Regions from separate parts of the Paenibacillus sp. RUD330 genome, predicted to be linked through region 1. Evidence: riboswitches for the same ligand, from Rfam matches in the RefSeq annotation. Region 1 holds a riboswitch; the other holds the start of a gene.

What was found. A riboswitch is a leader RNA that binds a small molecule or an ion and turns the genes downstream of it on or off. The one in region 1 is predicted to bind cyclic di-AMP.
Region 2: another riboswitch for cyclic di-AMP. It lies ahead of CIC07_RS22080 (hypothetical protein); the one in region 1 lies ahead of CIC07_RS00140 (resuscitation-promoting factor).

Annotation. Positions count from the first base shown of each region.
Region 1 covers NZ_CP022655.2:24,502-31,788, reverse strand. Annotated here, with positions in the region: gene rsmA (16S rRNA (adenine(1518)-N(6)/adenine(1519)-N(6))-dimethyltransferase RsmA) at 1-842, opposite strand, end outside; gene rnmV (ribonuclease M5) at 823-1,386, opposite strand; gene CIC07_RS00140 (resuscitation-promoting factor) at 1,603-2,754, opposite strand; cyclic di-AMP (ydaO/yuaA leader) riboswitch at 2,996-3,219, opposite strand; gene CIC07_RS00135 (TatD family hydrolase) at 3,401-4,174, opposite strand; gene CIC07_RS00130 (HD domain-containing protein) at 4,200-5,504, opposite strand; gene CIC07_RS00125 (AbrB/MazE/SpoVT family DNA-binding domain-containing protein) at 5,766-6,020, shown strand; gene rsmI (16S rRNA (cytidine(1402)-2'-O)-methyltransferase) at 6,225-7,097, opposite strand; gene CIC07_RS00115 (tRNA1(Val) (adenine(37)-N6)-methyltransferase) at 7,075-7,287, opposite strand, start outside.
Region 2 covers NZ_CP022655.2:4,841,121-4,848,407, reverse strand. Annotated here, with positions in the region: gene CIC07_RS22090 (IclR family transcriptional regulator) at 1-68, shown strand, start outside; gene CIC07_RS22085 (dicarboxylate/amino acid:cation symporter) at 392-1,753, shown strand; gene CIC07_RS22080 (hypothetical protein) at 2,115-2,729, opposite strand; cyclic di-AMP (ydaO/yuaA leader) riboswitch at 2,735-2,924, opposite strand; gene CIC07_RS22075 (amidase domain-containing protein) at 3,141-4,259, shown strand; gene CIC07_RS22070 (D-alanine--D-alanine ligase) at 4,328-5,461, shown strand; gene CIC07_RS22065 (hypothetical protein) at 5,592-5,909, shown strand; gene uvsE (UV DNA damage repair endonuclease UvsE) at 5,906-6,925, shown strand; gene CIC07_RS22055 (sulfite exporter TauE/SafE family protein) at 7,034-7,287, shown strand, end outside.

The DNA of each region.
Region 1 (7,287 bases):
GCCGTCAGAGAGGCGTATTCCTGCAGCGACAGCGTCTCGCCCCGCCGCACGGGATCGATACCCGTCGATTCGAGGATGCGGGTAAGCTCCTCCCGCTTGTCCTTGCCGAGCCAGGAGGACAGATTGTTGTGGATCGTCTTGCGGCGCTGCGCGAAGCAGGCCTGAACCGTGCGAAAGAAGAAATCCTCGTCCGCCACGTCGACGGCAGGCTTGTCCCGCATCGCCAGCTTGATGACGGCCGAGTCGACGTTCGGCTGCGGAATGAACACCGTATGAGGCACGATGCAGACAAGCTCCGGCACCGCGTAATACTGGACGGCCACGCTGAGGCTGCCATAGGCCTTCGTGCCGGGCTTGGCCGCCATCCGCTCGGCGACTTCCTTCTGGATCATGACGACGATGTTCTCCAGCGGCAGCCGCTCCTCCAGAAGCTTCATCAGGATCGGAGTCGTCACGTAATAAGGCAGATTGGCCACGACGCTGACGCCGCTCACCTCGCCGAACTGCTCCTTGAACAGCGCCTGCAGGTCGATCTCCAGCACGTCGCCGTGAACGATACGCACATTCTCGTCGGCTTCCAGCACCTCCTGAAGAATCGGGATGAGCCGCCGGTCGATCTCGACCGCTGCCACCTTGCCCGCTTCCCTGGCGAGCTGCTGGGTCAAGGCACCGATGCCGGGACCGATCTCCAGCGCCCCTTTGGTTGCGTCCAGTCCGGCCGCGGCTACGATCTTGTTCAGAATATTGGGGTCGATCAGGAAGTTCTGCCCCAGGCTCTTCTTGAAGGAGAAACCATGCCTCTCGATGATTTCCTTCGTTCTTCTAGGTGTCGCTACGTCCATGGGCGATCTCCTCCTCCATCTGCCGCAAGGCTTGTCCGAATTCTTCCTTCGTGATCTGAAAGCTGGCGCAGCGCTTCAGGAACTGCTTGCCGTTGCAATAGCCGATGCCCAGCCGGTTGCCCATGAGCAGTCGACGCCGGGCCGCATCTCCATGCACCAGCAGACCGGCTTCCAGCAGATCGCTGTTCGAGATTTCCGCCTTCTCCGGATCTCCCTCCGTCCGAACGGACGCCAACGCTCTTCTGACCGCTTCGGGGGAAGCGTTCTCCACGCCGATGTCGCCTTTGCGCAAGGCGTCCTCCTGCGGCAGAAAGGCATGCTTGCAGCCGGGCACCCGCTGCGAGACGATTTTGCGTATTCTCTCTCCTGCGTGGTCGGGGTCGGTGAAGATGATGACTCCCCGACGCTGCATGGCGAGCTCGATCCGGCGCAGCACTTCCTCGCCGATCGCCGAGCCGTTCGTTTCGATCGTGTCGGCTTCCACGGCGCGCCGAATCGCTGCCGTGTCGTCCTTGCCCTCCACGACGATAATTTCTTTGATCAAGGCCTTGTCTCCTTTAATTCAATACGCGTTTGAGGGGGTATAAAAAGAAAAAGAGGCTCGGGCCTCTTGAATGCCGGCCAGCCGAGATCCGGACTGCGGCCGGAAAAGGACGGCAGTCGTCCTAGCATGAGCCAAAAAAGCCCTCTCTAATCTCCTCATAGCCGGTAAACGTCCAAAACGGGACCGCCTCGTAAAGGCGGACCCGTATCGCTTGAATCAGCTCAGCTTCGGCTTGGTTGGTCCCAGCACGTATACGGTGTATCCGCGCTTCTTGCCGAACTGCTTCACGTAAGATTCACTCTCGTAGAACACGTCGATCTTCTTGCCGTTGATCGCGCTCCCCGTATCTTCTGCACGACGGAAGCCGATTCCTTCTATATATACCCACCATCCCATCGGGATGACATCCGGGTCGACTGCAATGGTGCGGCCTTCCGATACTTTTGCTCCGGAAGCGGTGATGCCGTAGCCGGCATCGCCTTTGGATTTGCCTGTCGAGGCAAAACCGGCGGTATAAGCCGTCAGGGTGACGTTGTTCAGCACTTTCTTGGCTTTGAGCGAGAGGCCTGATTTGGTGACGGATTGCGATGCCGAAGACGCTGCGCTGAGAGCGACAGCTTTAGGCTTCGGCTTTTCCTTGGTGCCGACCGCAACGATCTTGTTGACGGCGGGCTGTTCCATCGATTTGGCGAGCAGCGTCATGGATACCATCTTACCATCCTGGTATACCTTTTCGAAGGTTTTGACCAATTGGCCGTTCTGGCCGGCCTTCACCATTTTTAGCTGCCCCTTTTCCAAGGTAGCATCCTCTTTGCGGATGACGGTGAAAGGAATGTCGTGCTTTGTCGTGGTCGTATGCTTGTCGATTCGCAGCACCCGAATCGTCATGTTCGGTTTCAGCTGCGAGGAGGTGTCAGGGAGAATTTTGTCTTGCTCGCGAATCGGAATATTGGACTCTCCGATCGCGGCCTTCACGGTTTTTTCGGTCGTGTACACCGTCGTAGTCTTTCCGTCAGCCATAATCGTCACCGGCACAGCCTGATCGACAATGATCCGGTCCCCATCCTTGAGCGCCGCGCTCAGCGGAACTGAAATCTGGTCGTGCGGTCCGACAGTTATAGCTTGTTCATCCAGTAGGTGCTGCAGGACATCCTGCTTCGTGCTCAGGATCGTTTCCTGTCCGTTCAACACTACGGAGACGTTCTTCTCAGACGTTCCGTGCAACAACACCAAAAACATGAAAGTCATCGCGATTGAGATAATTAAGCTCAGTAGGATCAAACGCAGGTTTTCATGCTTCCATCGCCATTGGAAAGACTTGCTGGATGATCGTTGTACATGGGTGTCCTTTAAGGGAATTGCGCCCACTTCTTCGGTCCTCCTTACATAGCCCCGCCGCCTCGTGTTACGCATGACTATTTAAGACGCGACTATTAGGTTTTGTACGTGCCGAGCAGCACGCCTATCAACCTCTTGCTTCACCTCCACGGTTAACCCTATGTCGACGGTTTACGCAATATTCAAACAAAAAGAAGCCGTCGACAGAGGATCTGTATCGTGGCTTCCCGGGTTGGTCACGCTGAACACATGGAAAGTGGAGCACGAGGTTGATCTCTCTTATATGCGCTTACGAGGTTAGCTGACGGGTTCGGACAAGAGAGCTGCCCTATTCGCCTACTCGGCCTGCTCAAGGCCTTTTGGCGAAATTCACCCCTGGAAAAGGTCAGTTCGTCCATCCAGTCCGCTCCGGAAAATCATGTCATCCGGGACTGCATGGAATCGCTGCTTGGTTCCCCCGCTCTCCCTTGTGGGGAGATTAAGCGAATGATTAAAAAACTGCATCACTCAAAGCTCTGAGTTGAATCATACAGTTTCGGTCAACCGATTGTAAAGAAGAGATAAAAGACTCTTTCAGCCAAATTAGAGGAAAATCCGGCCGTTTTGGGCGGTTTGACAGAGCAGAAATATAATTTTTCTCAGCCAAGCACCTTTTTACAAGCTTTTTCGCCCGATTTTAAGAAAGCTGGAAACATTTTCTTGCATTTGCGGATGTGATGGAAACGATCTCATTCACATTTTTACCTTTTATTTCCGCCGCTGTCTCGGCAACCAATGCCACGAATGCGGACTCATTCCGCTTCCCTCGATGAGGATGAGGAGCCAGATAGGGGGAGTCCGTTTCGATCAGCAGACGGTCCAGGGGAACCTGCGCAAGAACCTCTTTCGGCACCCTGGCATTCTTGAAGGTCACCGGCCCGCCGAACGAAATATAGAAGTTCATGTCCAGACATTGCTTGGCGGTTTCCCAACTGCCGGAGAAGCAGTGCATGATGCCTCCGACCTCAGCCGCCTTCTCTTCCCGAAGGATGCGGACGACATCCTCATGGGCATCGCGATTATGAATGACGATCGGCTTGCCCGTACGCTTCGCGATGCGGATCTGTTCGCGGAATACCTGCTGCTGGACATCCTTTGGAGCGGTGTCCCAATAATAGTCCAATCCGATTTCCCCGATAGCGACGACCTTCGGATGCGCCATCAGCGCCTCCACCCGTTCGAGGTCCCCTTCCCTCACATCGGCGCTGTCCGTCGGGTGCCACCCGACAATGGCGTAGATGAACGGATATTTTTCGGCAAGTTCCAGCGTCGTCGGAATCGTCTCGCGGTTGAATCCGACATTGAACATCAGCTCTACCCCCGCGTCGCGGGCGCGCTGGATCACTTCCTCGCGGTCATTGTCGAATTTGGGGGCGTCCAGATGCGTGTGCGTGTCAATCAATCCTGCCATGTTTCGACTCCTTTCGAATTGCGGCCTACAGGCCAAGTCTTTCCCGAATTTCCGGCTCCATGCGATAGCTGAGCAGCGAAGCCGCTTCGGCATCGTAGAAGAGCCGGTATTGGCCGCGGTGCATGCCCGTTATCGACCTCACGACATCGGATTGCGCCGATATTTCCGTCAGCTGCATGGAGCTGTCAAGAAGCAGGATCGGAGGCTTGCCCCGGTTTCCTTCCTCCTGCTTGTCCATTCCCGAACGATACACATGATAGGGAAGATCGTAAGGAAAATCAATTTCCAGCTCGTAATCGCGGTTCATTCCAGCGGCGGCCAGCCGTTCGCAGAACAGCTGGGCGTCTGATTCATGTTCGCGGTCGAAGGTTATATACTTGTACAATTTGCGATTAAGGAATCGGGTGCATAAGGATGCCAGCAGCTTATCCTCCTCTTCGGTCCAAGCGGCAAAAGCCGTTTGGACAAGCGATTCGTCCAGCTTCAAATAAGAAGCCACATCCAGGTCCTGGCTGAACAGCCGCTTGATCGGCTCGGGAATCCAGGAGAAGGCATAGCCCGAACGGCATAATTCCTGGGCCCTCAGAAGAATTTTCCTCAGAACAATCTCCGAGCTGCGAGTAACCGGATGGAAATACACCTGCCAATACATCTGATATCGGCTCATCAGATAATCCTCGACCGCATGCATGCCGCTGTCCTTGACGACAATCCTGCCTTGGTGGGGGCGAAGCACGCGAAGAATCCGGTCCAGATCGAACGTACCGTAATTGACTCCGGTAAAGTAGGCATCCCGCAGCAGGTAATCCATGCGGTCCGCATCCATTTGGCTCGACACCAAATTAATGACGATCGGCTTCTCGTAGGTTTTCCGGATTACGGAGGCTACTTTGCCCGGAAATCCGGGCTCGACGGAACGCAGGAGCCGGTTCACTTCCGTATCTCCTTCTATAATAGAGCAGCTCCATTCCTCATGGTCGAATTCCATGATTTCTTCAATGGAATGGGAGAACGGCCCATGCCCGAGATCATGAAGCAAAGCCGCGCATAGGCTAAGAAGCTTCTCTTCCCTGGGCCAGTCGGGGTACTCGCTGCGTTCGAACTGCGAGATGATGCGCCGTGTCAGCTCATAGACGCCGAGCGAATGGCTGAAACGGCTGTGCTCCGCGCCATGGAAGGTGAGGAATGTGGTGCCAAGCTGGCGGATTCTTCTCAGCCTCTGAAATTCCGGCGTATCGATCAGGTCCCAAATCAGCTGATCCTGAACGTAAATATATTTGTGGACCGGATCCTTGAACACCTTTTCCTCTTCCAGCTTTGTCATCGTCATCCACCTTTCGTTCAAACTTTCGACAAAATAAACATGTTGTTTGTCGAATAGTGTCGTAATAAGATTTCCAATTTTTCTAGTCTTGTAGTAAGATAACTAGAGATTTAATCCCTTTCCTGTTCTAAAACCTTGAATTTATGTGCTAAAACCAGACTTTTTGATGGTTGACTGATTTGGGAATGGTTGGTATTATTAAAATCATAAAAAGTAGTTTTATGTCGAACGTTGACGAAATAAATCAAGAGAGGCTGGTCGCCCATTATGATGAAATCCACCGGTATTGTTCGGAAAGTTGACGAGCTTGGCCGCGTTGTTATTCCAATCGAGCTGCGCCGTACGCTTGGAATCGGCGAGAAAGACGCTCTGGAAATTTATGTAGACGGAGAACGCATCATGCTCAAGAAATACGAGCCGGCATGCATCTTCTGCGGCAACGCAGAGAACGTCGCCTACTTCAAAGGCAAAATCGTCTGCAATTCCTGTCTTTCCGAAATGCCTACCCCTGTGACAAAATAAGCATAATCAGTTATACTTAACTTTAGCAACTTTAACCAAGGTATTTCTAACCTTTTTATACTCCTACCTTGCCTTCCTGAGCTGGCGACAGCCCGGGAAGGTCCTTTTTTATTCCGGGCCGGCCTCTGTGCTTCCTCAGCCTTCCGCTTCATCTAAAGTTCGCTTTTTGCGATTCACTGTCACGAGGCTGGCCGACAAGCCGGCTTATTTGCGCATGAGCTCGTTGTACACATCCCGTTTCTGAAGCCCACGGTCCGCGGCGGTTTTCCGAATGGCTTCCTTTCTCGGCTCCCCTTGCTCTTCGTACTTGGATGCATGCTCTTCCAGGCTGAGTCCTTCCCACCAAGGCGGGCCTTGCTCCGCCGCTTGATCTTCATCCGCTCCCTCGACAACAAGACAGTATTCCCCGAGCGGCTCGTTCTCCTCCAACCATTGTTCGCATTCCGAGACGGTTCCCCGAACGGCTTCTTCATGCTTTTTGGTCAGCTCGCGAATCATCGCCATCCTTCTGTCGCCGAGCACGGCCCGAATTGCCGGCAGCGTTTTCGCCACCCGGTGGGGCGATTCATAGAACAGCAGCGTGCTGTCCAGCCGCTTCAGCCCGAGCAGCCAGTTTTCCAGCGATTTCTTGTCCCGGGGAGGAAAGCCGGCAAACATGAAGCGTTCGGTGGGCAGCCCCGAGATGATGAGCGCGGCAAGCGCAGCATTGGCTCCCGGCACGGGTACGACGGGAATGCCCCGTTCCACGGCATCCTTCACCAGATCGGCTCCGGGATCGGATATGGCGGGCATCCCGGCGTCGCTCACGAGCGCGATGCTGCTTCCTTCCTCCAGAAGCCGGATAAGCTCAGGGCCGCTGGCTGCTTTGTTATGCTCATGATAGCTGACGAGGCGTCCGTCGATCTCGAAGCGGCTGAGCAGCTTGCGGGTCTGCCTCGTATCCTCCGCAGCAATCAGGGAGACTTCCTTCAGGATGCGGATGGCCCGCATCGTGATATCCTCCAGGTTGCCGATCGGCGTTGCGACCAGATATAGCGTGCCGCAGCTATGCTCCTCAAAGCTCTTTTGCCTGTTCATCCGCAGAGCCTCCTTTAGATCCATAGTAAATTTCCATGATTTCCTGACTGTATCGCTCCTTGTCCGCGTACACGATCAGCGGGGACAGCAGCCTCAGCGAAGGCTTGGCATCACGAACGGCTTCAATCAGCACCATATTCGCTTCGGAGCCGGCATGGGGATGTACGAATCGAAGCCGCTTCGGCTCCAG
Region 2 (7,287 bases), 750 kb from region 1:
TCATCGCCGAGCAATCCGCTCTCATCATCCAGTCGGCTCAGCGCATGGGCGCCATGCTGTCCGGCTGACCGGAAGGAGCCAGGCTGTCCGGATGACCGGATCGAACAGGGGCCGCTCATCAACGGCGCCGCCGGTGCGGGAGCCGGGCGGTCGGAAGGGGCTTCACCGGTCCGGATCGATTCCCGGGCCATTCCTGCGTCCTGGCGCGAGAGCATGTCGAGCCTGACAATTCAAACGGACCACTCAAGCATCGGAGACCTCGAGGTCTCCGTTTTTTTGCTTTCTAGGATAAGGAAGAAGTTCACGGGGTTAAAAGTAGTTGACATATACCTTAGATGTAACTAATATACTATATCATAGTAACATGATAGGAATAAGGGAGTTGAGCTGCTTGGTTCCAAATAATAACCTGATCCATGCCATACAAACAAACTGGATCAGCTTGCTTGTCTCTATTGTCGTCATCGGCCTGCTCGTGTGGCTGGCGCGGCGCCGCGTGAACTTCGGCTACCGCGTTCTGATCGCGCTCGGAATCGGTCTGGCCGTCGGCATCACGCTGAACGCCCTCGAGCTGGATGCGACCAGCATCGGCACGATCGGGTCCATCTACGTCAACCTGATCAAGATGCTCGTCATTCCGCTCGTCGCCGTGCTTGTCATTTCCAGCATCACCTCGATCTCGAATCTCGGGCAGCTGCGCAAGATCGGGACGAAGACCATCCTGCTGTTCCTGGTTACGACCGGAATCGCAGCCCTCATCGGGCTTGTCGTCGCTCTGGTCGCGAACCCGGGAACGGGCATCGCCCAAAGCGTGCCGGAAGGCTACGAATCGCGTGCCATTCCGACCTTCTCGGAGGTCATCCTGAATCTGGTTCCGTCGAATCCGATCGGGGATATGGCGGACGGCAAAGTCGTGCCGGTGCTGATCTTCTCCATTTTCGTCGCGGTGGCGATCGTGCATCTCAGCTCCCGCAAGCCGGAAGCGGTCGAGCCGGTGCGCCAGGTCATCGAATCGCTAAAGCAGGTCATGAATCAGGTGACCAAGTACATCATCCGCTTGACTCCGTACGGCGTATACGCGCTGATCGGCTCCATGGCCGCCAAGTACGGCGCAGAGACGCTCAAGCCGCTTATCACGCTCATCATCGCGACGTATATCGCGCTGCTGCTGCACTTCATCCTTACCTTCGGAGCGCTGGTGACGTTCGGCGCGAGGCTGAATCCATTCAAGTTCCTCCGCAAAATCTATCCGACGCTCGCGGTCGCCTTCACGACTCGCAGCAGCTACGCGACGCTGCCGGTCAACCTCGAGGTCATCACCAAGAGGCTGCGCGTATCGCCGCGCATCGCCAGCTTCGTCGCTCCGCTCGGCGCGACGATGAACATGAACGGCTGCGGCGGCGTATGGCCTGCCGTCGTGGCGGTATTCGTCGCCCAGGTGTACAGCGTGCCGCTGGGCTGGTCGGATTACGTGCTCATCGTGCTGGTCAGCATGATCTCGTCGATCGGCGTCGCCGGGGTGCCGGGTCCGGCCTCCATCTCGACGACCGTCGTGCTCACCGCGCTTGGCCTGCCACTGGAAGGACTGGGGCTGGTGCTTGCGATCGATGCCGTGGTCGACATGGGCCGCACGGCGCTGAACGCCTCCGGCACGACCGTGTCGACGCTGCTGGTCGCCGTATCGGAAGGGGAATTCGATCGGGAATCCTACGAGCGGGATGAGGAAGACGAGCTCGAACTGAGCCACGCTTGATGGTGAAATAGAAAGACTGCCAGCCGTTCTAACGGCTGGCAGTCTTTTTTATGGGCTATGTCATGCTTCCGGAAGGCAGTTGGATCATTCATATTATCATTCAAATTCAATTTATAACAGATACCGGGGCATGAAGTCCGAATATGATCGAAATCAAAGGGCTTCCCTGACCGTTGCGACTTGTTCCGAACCTTGGAGGCGCATCGCCGCCGTGCGGCGGTGCCGGGCGCGAATACGGCCGGCTCTATCAGATTAGGCGGCCAATGACCGTTGCGGGCGCCAAAAAGCCAATAGGCATCCCCGGGCCGCAGAGCGGACAGGGGATGCCTATGGAAGGAATGAAGGACAGAGCGCCATCCGGCTACAGAGACAGCCGGATATGGATGTCGGATGTTTCGATTAGGGCGTTGCGTCTCCAGAAAGCGGTGGCCGGGAACAGCGTGCCTTCCTGGGAGGAAGGCTCCAGCGTCTTGCGCAGCAGGCGGTCTCTGTGGTCGCTGATCCATTCCGCGTCGTAATAGAGCACGGACATCGCCTCGTCGGAGCGGACCCCGACGAACGGCTGGAACCAACGGCTCCACGCGTCCCAGCTTCTCGGCGCCTTGGCGTAAGGAATGAGCACGGAAGCCTGACGGATGGAAGAACCGAAGCACAGATGCAGCACGACGCGGTAATCTCCGCGCTCGGGATCGACGAGCGGTCCCGTGCGGGTGATGAACAGGTCGATGCAGCGGATGCGGCGGCCCGGAGCCGGAGGCTCCTCTTCAAGCGCCTCGGGACGGAAGGACGGCCTGCCGGCCGTCTCGGCAGCCGGGGAATAAGCCTCCGCGGCCGCCATGTCCAGCGCGATCGGCGCGTCCAAGCCCGGAAACGGCGGCGGAGCCAAGAAGGCCTCGACCGCAGACGCGGAACAGACGGAAGGCGCAATGAAGCCCTCCTGCGCGGAACAAGCCGCGCGGTTGTCTTTCAGTGACATCCTGACATCTCTCCTTTGTGCGCTTACGGGGTTAGCTGACGGATTCGGGCCAGAGAGTAGCCCTACCAAAAGGAAAGAGACGCGGCTTCGGCAGCCCGGCCTGTTCCTCTCGGATTCACCCCGGCAAGCGTCGACAGACGCCCGCGTATTGGTTCCCCCGCTTCCACGATACGTGGAATTCAGCAAATATGGTGATAGAGTGGTACATCATATCATAAGCCAGCCGGGCTTGTTTTGTAAAATGCGATATTGACTGAAAATTCGATATATATCTGCCGCATTCTCGATGAAACACCGGATAACGGCGTTTAAGCGCTCTATCCGGGGATAGGTCCGCATATTTTAATGGAGAGCAGTCATAAGATCATCTTGATGATGGGCGAATACCGACCAGAAGGGATGGGGAAAGGAATGCCGCGTACCGGTACCCGGGGAGTCAAACGATCGGAGGCCCAGCGCTCGCAGCCGTCCTCCGGCAGGCAGGCTGCGCTGGAAGGCTGGAGAGGAGCCGTGCAGGAATACGTGCACGGGTACAATGAAGCCGAAGTGGAGCGGAGGCATGAGGTGCTCGGAGCCTTGCTGGAAGACAGGGACCACCGCCGCCGCCTGGAGGAACGGCTGCGCCGGCTGCGCCTCAGGGACGAGGAGCGCGGCATTCTGTCGCCGCAGAGCGAGACGAGGGCGACGCTGCTGAGGATCAACGAGTCCGCGACCGAAGTGTCGGTCGTCCTGAAGCTGCATGTGAAGCGGCATGTCGAGCATCGCGGCCGCTCCTACACCGAGGAGCGTCTGGAGCAGGAGCGCCTGTGGCTGGCCGAGGAGGGCGGAGCATGGCGCCTGACCCGAGTGGAGCCGATCGTCGGCGAGCGCAGGCCCAGATACGGCCATGCCGCGGCGGACAGCGCGCTGGCCGAGCATCGCTCCTACGGCGACGGCGGCGGCAGCGGAATCCAGCGTCCTGGCGCGGCGCGCCCTTTCCTTAATTATGGCGTCCTGTCCCGTCTGAATACCCGCGACCGCGCCGTCGAGTACAGGCGCGAGCTGGTCGCCGCCTACGCCGACCGGTGGTGGAACGAAGCGAATCCGGCTTACGAGCTGTTCGAGGTCAACTGCACGAATTACGTGTCGCAATGTGTCTTTGCAGGCGAAGCACCGATGAACTATACTGGTAAAAGAGAATCGGGATGGTGGTACAAAGGCCGTACAGGCGGCCAGGAATCCTGGAGCTACAGCTGGGCGGTGTCGAACGCGCTGCAGCTGTATCTGTCGTTCCCGCGCAGCACGGGCATGCGGGCGACGACGGTGGAGAGCGCATCGGAGCTGTCCCTCGGGGACGTCATCACCTACGATTGGAGCGGCGACGGGCGATTCCAGCATACGACAGTCGTGACGGCGTTCGATGCCGACGGCATGCCGCTGGTCAACGCCAACACCGTGCCGAGCCGGCACCGCTATTGGGACTACAAGGATTCCTACGCCTGGACGGACCGGACGCGCTATCGGTTTTATCATCTGCAGGACTATTTCTGATGCGGGAGCCGCATCGGTCCGTGCAGCGATTGGCATTCTAATTCAAGAAGGTTACCGGAGGAGCTAACATGGGAGACAAAATTCGCGTCGGACTCATCTACGGAGGCAAGTCGGGCGAGCATCAGGTATCGCTGCAGACGGCGCTGGCCGTTATGGGCGCCTTCGATTTCGATAAATACGAGGTACAGCCCTTCTATATTACGGGCCAAGGCGAATGGCGCTCCGGCGGAGTGCTGCTGGAAGCTCCGCACAGCGTCGAGCAGCTGAAGCTGTCTCCGGCAGAGGACGGCGGCATGGCGCTGGCGCCCGTATTCGGCGGGCTGGCGACGGCTGCGGCCGGAGAGGGCGCCATCCAGGCGGCGGCCGCTTCGGCCGGGGCTCCGGGAGGGACGATCGACGTCATGTTCCCGCTGCTGCACGGAACGTTCGGCGAGGACGGCACGGTCCAGGGATTGATGGAAATGGCCAATATTCCTTACGTCGGAGCGGGTGTTCTTGCTTCGGCAGTAGGCATGGACAAGATTTTCATGAAAAAGGTGTTCGCCCACGAGGGCTTAGAGCAATGCGTCTACCGCTACTTCAACCGGACCCAGTGGGAGAAGGACCGCGCGTTCTTCGTCATGGAGACGGAGGTCGCTCTCGGCTATCCTTGCTTCGTCAAGCCCGCCAATCTCGGCAGCAGCGTCGGCATCTCCAAAGCCCGCAACCGGGAAGAACTCATCGCGGCCATCGAGCTCGCGCTGCGCTACGACCGCAAGGTCGTCATCGAGGAATTCATCGACGGGCGCGAGATCGAAGTAGGCGTGCTCGGCAATGACGACCCGCGCGCATCGGTCGTCGGCGAGATCGTCAGCGGAACGGACTTCTACGATTACAACGCCAAGTACGTCGACGGAACCTCCGTCATGCACATTCCCGCCGATCTTCCGGCAGAGACGGCCGAAGCGGTGCGCGAGATGGCGATCCGGGCTTATCTGGCGATCGACGGATCCGGCCTCTCCCGCGTCGACTTCTTCCTCCGCAGGAGCGACGGCAAGATTCTGATCAACGAAGTGAACACGATGCCGGGCTTCACGCCTTACAGCATGTATCCGCTGCTCTGGAAGGAATCGGGCGTTCCTTACAAGGAGCTGCTCGACAGCCTCATCGGCTTGGCGATTTCCCGCCATGCGGAGAAGCAGAAGCTGGAGTACGGCGGCTGACCGGTTTTCCATACGCATCGCACACATTCGCGCTTCCTTCGCCTTGGCGGGAGGGAAGCTCGTTTTTTCATCCGCAGCATCCGGACAAGCATCCGCGCTTGCCGCAATAACGATCAGGAGGGTGATGACAATGGGATTCGCAACGGAATTCAATTCGGTCTGCAAGTTCAAGTCGGAGCAGGAGCTGTACGAGCTTCTGGAATACGGCAAAGGAAAGATGATGAAATCGGGGTTCCGGGTATTTCCGGCCGGACAGAAGGTCATCGCCTACACGCCCGGCAACCAGGCGATCGCCATCGTGAAGATCCTCGCCTCCATCGCGGAGATCAACTTCCAGGGCGAGGAAGTGACGCAGGTGGAGATGGAGCTCGTCCGCAAGCTGACGGAGGAAGAGTCGCGCGTGCAGACGGCGCTCGCCCATGAAATGTTTTTCGGCGGCCGGGGATGATTGTCCGCTTCGGCTTCGTCGCCATGAGCCTGCTGGTGGAGAACGCTTCGTCGTCTCGCACCATGACCTACAAGAATTTCTCCAAGCTGGAGGATCGGGAGGCGGCGCTGCGCAAGCTGGAGCGTATCGCCGAGGAAAATCTGCACAGCGCCCTGCGCATCATGCGCAACAACCGCTACGCCGGCATCCACGTCTATCGGTTCTCCTCGAAAATCATTCCGCTGGCGACGCATGATGCGCTCGCGGATTGGAATCCCTACTCCGCTCTGGCTCCTTCCTTCGCCGAAGTCGGCGCCTATGCGAGGGAGACCGGCATGAGGGTCAGCTTCCATCCCGACCACTTCTGCGTGTTCAGCACGCCTCGCCCCGAGGTTCTGAGAAGCTCGGTCAGGGACATGGAGTACCATGTGCGGATGCTCGAGGAGATGGGGCTGGACGAGAAATACAAATGCAATATCCATGTGGGCGGCGCATACGGGGACAAGCCCGTCTCCGCCGAGCGGTTCATCGCGCAGTTCGGAGCCCAGGCTGCCAGGCTGCGCGGCCGGGTGACGCTGGAGAACGACGACAAGACGTTCAACGTCCGCGAGACGCTCGACATCGCCGAGAAGGTCGGCAATCCCGTCGTGCTGGACATCCATCATCATGCGGTCAACGACGGCGGCGAGACGAAGGAAGCGTTCTACGGGGAACTGTGGCCGCGCATCGTCGCCACCTGGAACCGGGAGCAGCGGCGGCTTGGACTGGATGGGGGACCGTCAGGCCTGCCGCCGAAGATCCACGTCTCCAGTCCGAAGAGCCTCAGCGATCCGAGAGGCCATGCCGACTTCGTGGAGCCGGGCCCGCTGCTGGAATTCCTGCGCGGCGCGAACGGCTCCGTGGAGCTGCTCGACTGCATGATGGAATCCAAGGCGAAGGACCAGGCTCTGGTGACGCTCATGGAGCATTTCCGCCGGCTCGAGGCGGCGGGAGAAGGAATCCGTGTCCTGGACGGCGGCACGATCGAGGTTTTGTGAAGGCGGGGAACACGGAACGGGCACGAATCGCCACCCGCTCCGGCGGAGGGGGATCCGTGCCCTTGCCGCGCAAGCGGCGTCTGCAGGATGCCGAAGGAGGGAATACCTATGCTTGAATGGGTTCTGATCGTACTTACAGGCGTTGTCGCTTCCATATTCGGCAGCATTGTCGGTCTCGGAGGCGGCATCATCATCGTGCCTGTCCTGCTGCTGCTCGGCGAGCGCCTGACGGGAGCGCCGATACCGGAGGCGACGGCCGTCGGCACTTCGCTTGCCGTGCTCATCGTGACCGCGCTGGCATCGTCGATGACGTACGCCAAGCAGCGCAAGGTCGATTTCCGCAGCGCGTGGATGCTCTTCAT